Regions from separate parts of the Mesorhizobium sp. M0771 genome, predicted to be linked through region 3. Evidence: predicted binding sites of a transcription regulator. Region 3 holds the regulator's gene; each other region holds the start of a gene.
What was found. The regulator PhoB, encoded in region 3, activates phosphate uptake and scavenging genes when phosphate is short. The targets are predictions, from matches to a motif close to TGTCATNNANCTGTCAT.
Positions count from the first base shown of each region.

Region 1: NKI05_RS11870 (PhoX family protein) is a predicted target of PhoB. The motif match lies at 2,387-2,403, and genes of this name have one in related genera.
Region 2: NKI05_RS18790 (esterase-like activity of phytase family protein) is a predicted target of PhoB. The motif match lies at 2,168-2,184, and genes of this name have one in related genera.

Region 1 covers NZ_JAMYPC010000006.1:158,072-162,269, forward strand. The annotation lists gene NKI05_RS11865 (GMC family oxidoreductase) at 1-352, shown strand, start outside; gene NKI05_RS11870 (PhoX family protein) at 418-2,331, opposite strand; gene NKI05_RS11875 (hypothetical protein) at 2,449-2,844, opposite strand; gene urtA (urea ABC transporter substrate-binding protein) at 3,158-4,198, shown strand, end outside.
Region 2 covers NZ_JAMYPC010000012.1:6,584-10,781, reverse strand. The annotation lists partial or broken gene NKI05_RS18795 (L,D-transpeptidase) at 1-517, shown strand, start outside; gene NKI05_RS18790 (esterase-like activity of phytase family protein) at 596-2,071, opposite strand; gene NKI05_RS18785 (LacI family DNA-binding transcriptional regulator) at 2,233-3,258, opposite strand; gene NKI05_RS18780 (Gfo/Idh/MocA family protein) at 3,453-4,198, shown strand, end outside.
Region 3 covers NZ_JAMYPC010000020.1:54,188-58,385, reverse strand. The annotation lists gene pstA (phosphate ABC transporter permease PstA) at 1-338, shown strand, start outside; gene pstB (phosphate ABC transporter ATP-binding protein PstB) at 356-1,180, shown strand; gene phoU (phosphate signaling complex protein PhoU) at 1,222-1,926, shown strand; gene phoB (phosphate regulon transcriptional regulator PhoB) at 1,943-2,632, shown strand; gene NKI05_RS25630 (ROK family protein) at 2,663-3,898, opposite strand; gene xylF (D-xylose ABC transporter substrate-binding protein) at 4,165-4,198, shown strand, end outside.

The sequences.
Region 1 (4,198 bases), on a different contig from region 3:
CGGTATGCCGATCGCCGACGTGCATTTCGATGATCATCCCAACGACACGGCGATGCGCAACCATGCCTACAAGCAGGCCACAGCGCTTTACGATGCGGTCGGCGCGACGCGCTCCTTCCCGACGCCGCCCTATCCCTCAACCCACAATCTCGGCACAAACCGGATGAGCGAAAAGGCGGAAGACGGCGTCGTCAACAAGCACGGCCAAGCGCACGACATCAAAAACCTGTTCGTGTCGGACGGCAGCCAGTTCACCACCGGTGCGGCTGAAAATCCGACGCTGACGATCGTGTCGCTGGCTATCCGCCAGGCCGAATACATCGCTTCGCAAATGTCGGCCAAGACGATCTGAGCCGTCCTCCGGGATCGCTACGCGGAACGCGCATGGCGCGTTCCGCCCTTTTTTCCTAGGACTCACTATGCGCCGACCGGCTGTCCGTCCTTGCGGCGGATGGCGACGACGGACGGTCGCGGCAGCTGGCCATCCCTGAAGTCGGGCCACAGCGTCTGCGCCTTGTCGAGCGTCTCTGCATCTTCCGCAGGGTGCTGCACCGACAGGAACAAAGTCGTGCCGTCCGGCGTGAAGCATGGGCCGGTCGCTTCGGCGCCATGCGGGCAGGTGAACAGCAGCTTCGGCAGGCCGCGCGCCGCACCTTCGGTGTCGACGCCATAGACGCCGTCCGGCAGGTCGAAATCATTGGCGCCGTCCGTCGCCACCCACAGCCGCCCCGCCGGGTCGAAGGTGATGTTGTCGGGGCAGACGAACCAGCCATTGTCCGACGTATCCGGATGAAAAGTGGCGCCGACCTTGGCATCTTTCGGGTTGCCGCAGAGCACGAACAGGTCCCAGGCATACTTTTCCGCGGTGTGGTCGGCATCCGCGCCGCGGCCGCCGGGCGGGATCAGTTCGACAATATGGCCCCACAGGTTCTCCGGCCGCGTGTTGGCCGGATTGACCTTCGACTGGTCGCGCTTCTTGTTCTTGGTCATCACCGCATAGACGCGGCCGGTCACCGGATTGGTCTCGATGTCCTCGGGCCGGTCCATCGGCGTGGCGCCGAGCGCATCTGCCGCAAACCGCGTCTTCAACAGCACCTCGGCCTGTTCGGCAAAACCGTTCTCGGCGGTAAGCTTGCCCTGGCCGTGCACCAGCGGCAGCCACGTCATCGAGCCATCGGCATCGAAGCGGGCGACCGACAGCACGCCATCGTCGAGCAGATCGGCGCCGGAGGCCGGATTGGCCCTATCATAGGCCTTGGCCGAGACGAAGCGGTACATGTATTCGAAATAGTCGTCATCACCCATATAGACGACGACGTGGCCGTCCTTGTTGAGGACCACGGTCGAGGCCTCATGCGACATGCGGCCAAGTGCCGTGCGCTTCACCGGCCTGGACTTAGGATCGTAAGGGTCGATCTCGACCACCCAGTCGAAGCGGTTGGCCTCGTTCGGTTCCTTGTCGAGGTTGAAGCGGTCATGGAAGCGGCCGCGGCCATAGATATCGGAGCCGTCGAAGCCGTAACGGTCCAGAAGCTCGGCGGTCGGCGCCTTCTTCGGGTCGCCGCCGAAAATGTCGGACACGCCTTCCTCGCAGGTCAGCACCGTGCCCCACGGGGTAACACCGCCGCTGCAATTATAGCTGGTGCCGAGCACTTTCGTGCCAGTCGGGTCGGCCGAAGTTTTCATCAGCGCATGGCCGGCAACCGGTCCGGAAACGGTCATTTCGGTGTTGGCGGTGATGCGGCGGTTGAGCGGGCTGTCCGCCACGGTTTCCCACTTGCCGTCCTTCAACTGCACTTCGACGATCGAATGGCCCATCGCCGCCATGCCGAGATCGACCTGTTCCTTGGTCATCGTCTTGCCGGCATCGTCCTCGGTCATTCCTGGAAACATCACATTGGGCGAGATGTATTCGTTGTTGACGCAGAGCAGGCCATGATCGGAATTTGCCGTACCCTTGGGCAGCGGCATGAAGGCGATGTAGTCGCAATTGTAGCCGAAGCGCTTTTCCTGTTCCTCCGCCGCGACCTTGTTGCCGTCGAATTCGGCGAGGCCGGCTGCAAGCGGATCGCCCCAGCGCGCGACGATGGTCGTCTCATAGCCTTCGGCGGCGGCATGGGTCTTGCCGTAGACCCGTTTCAGCTCGGGAAAGCCGAGCGTCGACTGCGCTGTGGCGGCATGCGTTTCGCCGGCAAACAAGGAGCCGACAAAGCTGCCGCCGGCAATCAGCGCGCCGGAGGCGAGGCTGCCTTTCAAAAGAGACCGGCGCGAGACGCGCTCGGCAATGATTTCGCGGATGACGGGGGAGGATGAAGACGGTGCATTGGCCATGGTGTCTGCCTCTCAGGGTGGATGTTACGGCGCACCGTTGCCCTAGTCTGCTTAGGCAACATTCACATGACATAAGAGGAAGGTTTTGCCGCAACTGGGCGCGGCACTACGCATCGCTCAGCCCTTGGTGCAGGTCGAGGCGGTGAAGGCGCCGTCGGGCTGCTTCAGAATGATGTCGAATGACGGGGCGGTCTCGCCGTCCAGTGTTGCCTGTGTCATGGAGACGGAGTTGCCACCGGTGGTATAGCCGCCCAGCGGCCCGAGCCAGGTTATCTCGCCATTGGCATTCATCTGATAGTTGTAGCCTTGCGTCGCGGTGCCGAATGTCACCGGGCCGGTATAGACATTGCCCTTGATGGTGATGTCGCCGAGGTTGAGGAAGGCGCCGAGCAGGTAGACCTCGCAATGATAGGTGCCGTCCGGAAGCTTGCCCTCGCTGAAATCGGCGCGCGCGGCGCCGCTCGTTGCCATCAGCAGCAGGATGCCGGAAATGCGTGAGATGCGAGATGTCATGACGTCTCTCTTTTGAAGGGCGAGCTTGCCCTGTTTTTGCGCGGTGCCGCAACATTGTTCGCCCGGAAACCACGGCCGGAGATCAAAAACTAGGCATTTGTCTCAATTGGGTGAAAATTAGGCAAAAGTCGTGTGCGCTGCGCAAATTTGCCTCAATCAATTTTTACCGGCTGCCTTTGTTGTTTCTCCAGCTCATATACCAACCGGCTGATAACGCTCGGCTATTACATCTTTATGAGCGGCGCCTTCGCGTTTGGCACGGCAGTTGCTTTGAATTGTCGCGGTGCAATCAAACAGCTTGGGAGTCTTCGGTATGAGGGGTAATTTCTCCACAATAACAAAAATGTTTTCGGCGGGCGTGATCGCCGCCGGCCTGTCGATGTCGTCTCCGGCCAAGGCCGCCGAAGACACGATCAAGGTCGGCATTCTGCATTCGCTATCGGGGACCATGGCGATTTCGGAGACGACGCTGAAAGACGCCATGCTGATGCTCATCGAAGAGCAGAATGCCAAGGGCGGTCTGCTCGGCAAGAAGCTCGAGGCGGTCGTTGTCGATCCGGCCTCCAACTGGCCGCTCTTTGCCGAAAAGGCGCGCGAGCTGATCTCGAAGGACAAGGTCGCCGCCGTGTTCGGCTGCTGGACCTCGGTGTCGCGCAAATCGGTGTTGCCGGTGTTCTCGGAACTCGACAACATCCTGTTCTACCCCGTCCAGTATGAGGGCGAGGAAAGCGAGCGCAACGTGTTCTACACCGGCGCCGCCCCGAACCAGCAGGCGATTCCCGCTGTCGATTATCTCATGAGCGAAGACGGTGGCTCGGTGAAGCGCTGGGTGTTGGAAGGCACCGACTACGTCTATCCCCGCACCACCAACAAAATCCTCGAGGCCTATCTGAAGGCCAAGGGCGTCGCCGCCGAAGACATCATGGTCAACTACACGCCGTTCGGCTTCTCCGACTGGCAGACCGAAGTCTCCGCAATCAAGAAATTCGGCTCGGCCGGCAAGAAGACCGCCGTCGTCTCGACCGTCAATGGCGACGCCAACGTTCCGTTCTACAAGGAACTCGGCAACCAGGGCATCAAGGCCGAGGACATCCCGGTCATGGCCTTTTCGGTCGGTGAGGAAGAACTGGCCGGTCTCGATACCGCGCCGCTGGTCGGCCATCTCGCTGCCTGGAACTATTTCGAGAGCGTCGACACACCCGAAAACAAGAAGTTCATCGCCGACTGGCACAAGTTCATCAAGAATGACAAGCGCACCACCAACGACCCGATGGAAGCTCACTATATCGGCTTCAACATGTGGGTGAAGGCGGTCGAAAAGGCCGGCACCACCGATCCCGACAAGGTCATCGAC
Region 2 (4,198 bases), on a different contig from region 3:
AAAACCCGGCACGATCGTTGTCGATACATCCGAGCATTTTCTCTATCTGGTGCGCGACGGCGGCAAGGCAATGCGCTATGGCGTCAGCCTCGGCAAGGCCGGGTTTGGCTGGACCGGCAGCGCCGTGATCCAGGCGCGCAAGAAATGGCCGGTGTGGACGCCGCCGCCCGAAATGATCCAGCGCCGGCCGGAACTGGCGAAATACAAGGACGGCATGCCGCCCGGACCGCAGAGTCCGCTCGGCGCGCGCGCGCTCTATCTGTTCCGCGACGGCAAGGACACGATGTACCGGCTGCACGGCACGCCGGAATGGGATTCCATCGGCAAGAACGCGTCGTCGGGCTGCGTGCGCTTCATGAACCAGGACATCATCGACCTCTACAGCCGGGTCAACGGCGTAGCCCAGGTCTATGTGCGCCCGAACCTGTCGGCCGCGGGCAAGATCATGGCTGTGTCGAGCCGGACCGCCGAGCCGATCGATGCCGGCGTGCCAAGGGATGCGGAGATCTTGAAATAGGTGCCTTCACGGCATCGCTGATCGCCGACAAACGGTTAGAGGCGGACGCGCCGGGCGCGTCCCCCTTTCCGTATACGGCTACTTGTTGGCGAGGCCCGGAAGCGTGACCTGATAGACCAGGAACATGGTGTCGACATCGGCGCCGTCGTCGGCCTTGTAGGGCGCGCCGACCTGAAAACCGTCCTGGGTGAGAAAGTCGTTATCGTTGCCGACGAACAGGAAATAGTCGTCGGGCAGCGCCGGATCGAGCACGCTGACCACCGACATCGCTTCCCACTTCTCCGAGAGATTGTCCTTGTCGTTCGGCTTGCCGTCATGCAGGCCGAAACGGCCGAGTTCCTTGTTGTCGTTGATGTCAATGAACGGCGTCAGCTTGGCCGGGGTCACCGAGGGGTCGAGCACGCCCTTGGGCGCCAGCGGCTTGTCGGCGGCATCGAAGGCGCCGCCGGCAATGTCGGTGGCGCCAGAGACGTCGACGACGAAAATCTGGCGCAGCAGCGAAGTATCGCCCTTCACCCCCTGGCCGTTTCCGCTATCGCGCGCCAGCATCAGGAAGGTCTTGTCGGACAGCGCCACGATTTCGCTCTGCGCGGCGACCTTGGTCTTGTCCTTGGCGTCCTTGAACACCGGCAGCGGCACGGCATATTCATGCACCAGCTTGAGATGGGCCGGGTCGGCGGCGTCGTAGACCAGCGCGCGGGTGTTCTGGCGCGTCGCGGGCGAATCGCCGCCATCCTGGCGGGGCGCCGACTGCAGCACAGCGATCAGCGACTTGCCGTCCGGCGTCAGCGCCATGCCTTCGAGGCCTTGATTGTTCTGGCGGCCGGTTTCGGGATCCTTCGGATCGGGTTCGGCTGCACCGGGGCCCGGATTGTCGGAGGCGAAGTTCGGCGCGCCCTTGCGCATCGGCACCAAAGCGGCGGGCGGCTGCGTTGCCGACAACAGATGGCCGTCGGCCGAGAAGCGGTAGATGTTGGGGCCGTATTCGTCAGAGATGAACATGGTGCCGTCGGGCAGCCGCGCGATCGCCTCATTGTCGAGCGCCAGCTTGCCATTGGCCTCGGGCAGGATCGGCAGGTCGCCATTGGCCGCGCGCACGCCGTTGAGCGGATCGAGACCGGTGGCGTCTGCGCCCTTGTCGTCGGTGAGCAGCAGGGAATCGGCTAGCGTCGCCTTGACGCCGGTCCGTTCCTGGCCGGCGGTGGGCGTGGCGCCCAGTGCGGTCGGCGTGAATTCGATATGAATAGTGTTGAGGCGCGGCCGGTAGTCGGTGGTGCCGACGACATTGTAGCCGCGGTCGGGCAGCAACCAGAGCGAGCCCTTGTAGCCGTCCGCGCCACGGGTCCAGCTTGCGGCGTCGATCGACATGCCGGAGCCGGAGCCGAAGGTCTCGCCGAACTTGTCCTTCTGATCGGCCGGAATGCGGCCGACGCCGACCAGGCCCTTGTTGACGAAGCCGCCAACGGTGGCGGTGCTGTCGGCAAGGGCAGGGGTCAGGGCGGTAAACAGCGCCAATGCGGCGCCGAGCGACACGGTTCGGTGCAGATTTTTCATGGAGATCCTCTTTGTGACAAGCCTTGAGCGGCGCAAAGGGGCCACCGCATCGCATGGACGATGTCGCCCTCTCGCAAAGCGGTCTAGGACGCGAACATGATACTTGCGTGACAGAGAGGGCCTCTTCCTTCTCCCTTGTAGGAGAGGGAAGAGCGCAATGATCAATCGCTGTCGCGCGCGATCAGCTCCAGGGGCCAGACTTCGCGGATGATGCGCGGGCCTTCCGGGCCGGCAAAGGCCGGAAGCGATGCCAGCAGCATTTCGGCCAGCCGCCGGCCCATGGGCTCCAGCGACGGACGGAAGGCGGTCAGCGCCGGCGAGAAATAACGGCAGAGCGGCGTGTCGACGATGACGATCACCGCGATGTCGTGGCCGGGCCTGATGCCCATCTCGGCCAGTGCCTTGCAGCCGCCGAGCGCCATTGCGTCATTGTTGAAGATGATGGCTGTGGGCCGGTCCTTGGAGAGCATCACGCGCGGCGTCACCTGGTAGCCGCCTGCCTCGTTGATGAAGCCGTCGGCGATCAGGCCGGGGTCGACTTCGATGCCATGCCGCTCCAGCCCCTTGCGGTAGCCGTCGAGGAAAAGGTAGCCGAAGTTGAGATCAAGCGAAGGGCGGATGGCGGCAATGCGGCGGTGGCCGCGCGCGACCAGCCGGTCGACGGCTTCATCACCCGCCCTCTCGAAATCTATATCGAGCGAAGGATAGGTGTCGTCGCCGGATTGACTTCGGCCAAGCGTGGCGAAGGGAAAGCCGGCCTTGCTGAGATAGTCGATCCGATCGTCTTCCCGCCGTGTATTGGCCAACACGACCGCGTCGGCCCGGCGCGTCTCAACCACGCGGCGCAGCCTCTCCTGCTGATATTGGCCGGGCTCGCCCATGACGACCATCAGATCCAGGTCATCCTCGGCCAGCCGGCCCTGCAGACCGATCAGGAACGGGATGAAGAACGGTTCGCCATATTGCTGGTCGCCCGGATGCGGCTGCAGCATGAAGGCGATCGAATGGGTGGTGCCTTGCCGCAGGCTGCGGCCGGACTGGTTGGGCGAATAGTTCAATTGCTTGGCGGCGGCGAGCACGCGCTGGCGGGTGTCGGCATTGACGTCGGCGCGGCCGTTCAACGCCCGCGACACGGTGCCGATCGAAATGTTCAGGTGACGCGCGAGGTCATGGATGCTGGACGCCAAGGACAGTTCTCCCCCTGTCTTGGCTAGCACCGGCTGCCGCCCAGGCCAAGGCTTCGGGATGATTTTCGCTGACAGCCGATTGACATTCTACGCCATCGGGTGTGTTCTCGTAAACGTTTACGGAGAAACGTTTACGGTGATGCCGGAAATGCCGTGACATTCGGTCTGGAGGGACCGGACGGGAGGAATGCCGGATGATGAATGCCGTCCTCGTCGGCTGTGGTGCGATGAGCAAGGCCTGGCTCGATGCCGCGAGGCAGATCGACGGGCTGGCCATTGTCGGCCTTGTCGATCTCGACGCCGAACGGGCGAAGGCGAGGGCGCACGAATACGGGCTCGACGGCGCGGTCATCCGCACCAGCCTCGACGCGGTGCTCGACCAGACCAGGCCCGACGCGGTGTTCGATGTCGTGGTTCCAGCCGCCCGGCGTGATGTCGCCTTTGCCGCCTTTGCCCATAATTGCCATCTGCTGACGGAAAAGCCGCTGGCCGATACTCCGGAAAATGCGCGCGCCATCGTCGATGCGGCGCGTAACGCGGGGCGCGTCCATGCGGTCGTGCAGAACCGCCGCTATGTCGCCAATGTCCGGCGCATAAGGCGCTTTCTCGACTCCGGCGCCATCGGCAAGCCAACCAGCATCCATGCCGACTTCTTCGTCGCGCCGCATTTCGGCGGCTTTCGCGAGGAGATGGCGCATGTGCTCTTGCTCGACATGGCGATCCACACATTCGACGCCGCCCGCTACATGGTCGCAGGCGATCCCGCCGGCGTCTATTGCCAGGAATGGGATCCGGCGAATTCCTGGTACCGGCAGGGCTCGTCGGCCAGCGCTATCTTCGATCTCGGCGGCGGCAAGCGCTTCACCTATGCAGGCTCCTGGTGCGCGGCGGGCTTCCGCACCAGTTGGGAGAGCACATGGCGCATCGTCGCCGAGCACGG
Region 3 (4,198 bases):
TAGGTCTCGGCGCCTCCAAGATGCAGATGGTGTTCCATCACATCCTGCCGCTTGCCGCCCCAGGCATCCTTACCGGCACCATCATCGGCCTGGCGCGTGCGCTCGGCGAGACAGCACCGCTGCTCTTGATCGGCATGGTCGCTTTCGTCGCCGATTATCCGACGACGCCTTTCGATCCGGCGACCGCGCTGCCGGTTCAGATCTATATGTGGGCAAACGAGGCTGAGCGCGCTTTTGTCGAGCGCATGTCCGGCGCCATCATCATCCTGCTCGTCTTCCTCATGGCCATGAACATCACCGCGATCGTGCTCCGGCGCCGCTTCGAGCGGCGCTGGTAGAAAAAAGGCAATTTGGTATGAACATCATGACCGAACAGTCCCTTGAGAATGCAGTGGGCGACAAAATGAACGCCAAGTCGAACGAAGTCATCAAGATGCGCGGCGACAAGGTCGGCGTCTTCTACGGCGAGAAGCAGGCGTTGTTCGACGTCAATCTCGACGTGCGTCAGAACCAGGTGACGGCGCTGATCGGCCCGTCCGGCTGCGGCAAGTCGACCTTCCTGCGCTGCCTCAACCGCATGAACGACACCATCGATTTGGCGCGGGTGACCGGCAAGATCACGCTCGATGAAGACGACATCTACGACAAGAACATCGATGTCGTCGAACTGCGCGCCCGCGTCGGCATGGTGTTCCAGAAACCCAACCCGTTCCCGAAGTCGATCTACGAGAACGTCGCCTACGGCCCGCGCATCCATGGGCTGGCCAAGCGCAAGTCCGACATGGACCAGATCGTCGAGCAGAGCCTGAAGAAGGCGGCGATCTGGAACGAGGTCAAGGACCGCCTGCAGGAGCCCGGCACCGGCCTGTCCGGCGGCCAGCAGCAGCGCCTGTGCATCGCGCGCGCCATCGCCGTGTCGCCGGAGGTGATCCTGATGGACGAGCCCTGCTCGGCGCTCGATCCGATCGCCACCGCCCGTGTCGAGGAGCTGATCGACGAACTGCGCCAGAACTACACGATCGTCATCGTCACCCACTCGATGCAGCAGGCGGCGCGCGTGTCGCAGCGCACGGCGATGTTCCATCTCGGCTATCTCGTCGAGGAGGGCGCCACCGACAAGATGTTCACCAACCCCGACGACAAGCGCACCCAGGACTACATTACCGGCCGCTTCGGCTGAGCCGTCCGGCGGGTGAATTTTCAGGCACGAGGACCAAGATCATGGGTGAACATACCGTCGCCTCCTTCGATGAAGAGCTCGGGCAGATCAGCAAGCTGATCCGCGACATGGGCGATCTGGCAGGCTCGATGGTCAGCGGCTCGACCAGGGCGCTGCTCAATTCGGACAATGCGCTGGCACAGCGTGTCGTTTCCGACGACGCCATCATGGATGCGCGCCAGCGCGAACTGGACGACCGCGCCATCACGCTGATCGCCAAGCGCCAGCCGATGGCCAACGATCTGCGCGCCGTGGTCGGCTCGATCCGCATGGCGGGCGACCTCGAGCGCATCGGCGACCTCGCCAAGAACATCGCCAAACGCGTCGGCACCGTGGGCTTGAGCGTCACGCCGCGCGACCTCTCGCACTCCATCGACGCCATGGCGCAACTGGTGCTGATCCAGGTGCAAGGCGTCGTCGAGGAATATGCCGCCACCGATGCGGCAGCGCTTGCAAAACTCAGGAATGACGACGAGCGCATCGACGTCAAATACACGTCCGTGTTTCGTGAGCTCTTGACCTACATGATGGAAGACCCTCGCAACATCACCGCCTGCACGCATCTCTTGTTCTGCGCCAAGAATCTTGAGCGCATCGGCGATCATGTCACCAACATCGCCGAAAATGCGTATTATGTGCTGACCGGCCAGCAATTGCCCGCCAATCGTCCGAAGCAGGACGAGACGGCGATGGCCACGCCGGCCTGATGAGGGTGAACTGCATATGATCGCGCCACGCATCATGGTCGTGGAGGACGAGGAGCCACTAGGCGTGCTCCTCCGCTACAACCTCGAATCCGAAGGCTATCAGGTCGAGGTGGTGACACGCGGCGACGAGGCCGAGATCCGCCTGCAGGAAAACGTGCCCGATCTCCTGGTGCTCGACTGGATGGTGCCGGCTGTTTCCGGCATCGAGCTCTGCCGGCGGCTTAGAGTGCGGCCCGAAACCGAGCGGCTGCCGATCATCATGCTGACCGCGCGCGGTGAGGAAAGCGACCGCGTGCGCGGCCTGTCCACCGGTGCCGACGACTATCTGGTCAAGCCATTCTCGACGCCGGAGTTCATGGCGCGCGTGAAAGCGCTGCTGCGCCGCGCCAAGCCGGAAGTGCTGTCGAGCGTGCTCAAGGTCGGCGACATCGTGCTCGATCGAGAATCGCACCGGGTCTACCGCAAGAAGAGCGAGATCAGGCTCGGACCGACCGAGTTCCGGCTGCTCGAATTCATGATGCGCCATCCCGGCCGCGTGTTCTCGCGCAGCCAACTGCTCGACAATGTCTGGGGCGAGACGATCTATATAGACGAGCGAACCGTCGACGTGCATGTCGGGCGGCTGCGCAAGGCCGTCAACAACGGCCGCATGCCGGATGTCATCCGTACCATTCGCGGCGCCGGCTACGCTATTAGGGAAGACTAGGATGCTGCGCGTCGCGCCGTTGCCGGCCATTCAGGCGACATGCTTGCCGGATTTCGCCTGAATGCCCGGCGCGAAAATCTCCTGGTCGACGAAGCCGAGCGCGCGCATGGCGCAGCCTTCGCGGATCAGCGGCAGCTCGTTGGGCTCGGTGTCGAAGGAGATCGATTTCGAGTGCTGGCCGCCGGCGGTCTGGGCGATCGCTTCGCGCAATGCCGGTTCGATCAGGTCGAAGGCGGCGGCGCTGACGCCGACCATGGCGACGGGTGCCGGATCGATCAGAGCAAACAGGCTGCCGAGGCCGAAGCCGAGCGCCTCACCGGCCCTGCGATAGGCTTCGCGCTCCGGGCCATCGGTTTCGCGGGCGCGCGCGGCGAGTGCGCGCATATCAGCGTCGCCGATATCGACCGGCTCGGCATCCTCGCCCATCATTTTGGCGCTGCGCCAGATGGCGTAGTTTCCGGCATAGGCCTCGACGCAGCCGCGCCGCCCGCAGCGGCAGAGCGCGCCGCCCGGACGGTGGATCATGTGGCCGAACTCGCCGCCCGAGGAATGGGTGCCGGTGAACAGTTCGCCTTTCAGCACCAGCCCCATGCCGATGCCGTGCGACAAGAGGATCGCGATGAAATTGTCGCGGTAGCGCTCGGGCTGGCGCCATTGCAGGGCCACCGCCATCATATTGCAGTCGTTCTCCATGGTGGCAGGAATGCCGAATTCCGCTTCCAACATGTCGGCGAAGGCAATGTCGGTCAGTGGCGTGATTGGCGACCACAGCATGGCCCGCGCCTGCGAATCGGTGATGCCCTGGATGCCCATGGCAATGCGGGCGATGCTCTGGACATCGAGGTCCGGGTCCGCGAGACGCCGCCCGACGATTGCTACGCATTCGCCGATCAGCTCGTCGCGCGGCATGGTCAGCGTGTCGAGCCGGCGCTGTTCTTCCGCGACCACCTGGCCGGCATAGTCGATGACGGTGACGGAGAGGAAGTTCAGCGACAGCACCACGGTCATGACCGCCGCCGCTTCCGGGTTGAGGCCAAGGCCGACCTGCGGCCGGCCGCGTTTCAGCGAGCCGGTCTCGCCAGGCTTGCCTTCAATCAGGATGCCTTCTTGAATTAGATCAGACGAGATTGCCGATATCGTCGAATGGCTGAGGCCGGTGGTCGCCGCAATCTCGGTCCGCGACGGCTGGCCGGCCCGGCGCACGGCCGAAATCACCATCGCACGGTTGCGACGGCGCAGATCGTCGTGGCGGATCCCAACCGACATTTGTTTTCCTCCCGGCCTCCTCGCGCCTCATGATAGTGAAGGCGTTCGACGGCACCAGCCAAATATTGGCAGACGCCGGCAGCCCTGTCATTGTTTATTGCGGAGCTCGAAAAAATGCGGCAACGCCATCAGAATCCATCATAATCGATGTTGACAGTGCCTTATCATTGAACCAGTATTTTTTCGAGGCTCGAAAAAATGGAGCCTCTTTGTGCAGGCCTTCGGGCCGGTTTTGTCGCGCCGTGGGCGGCGCAGGGAGGGTTATAATGAACAGATTTGCAGCCGCCATGCTGGCGGGTG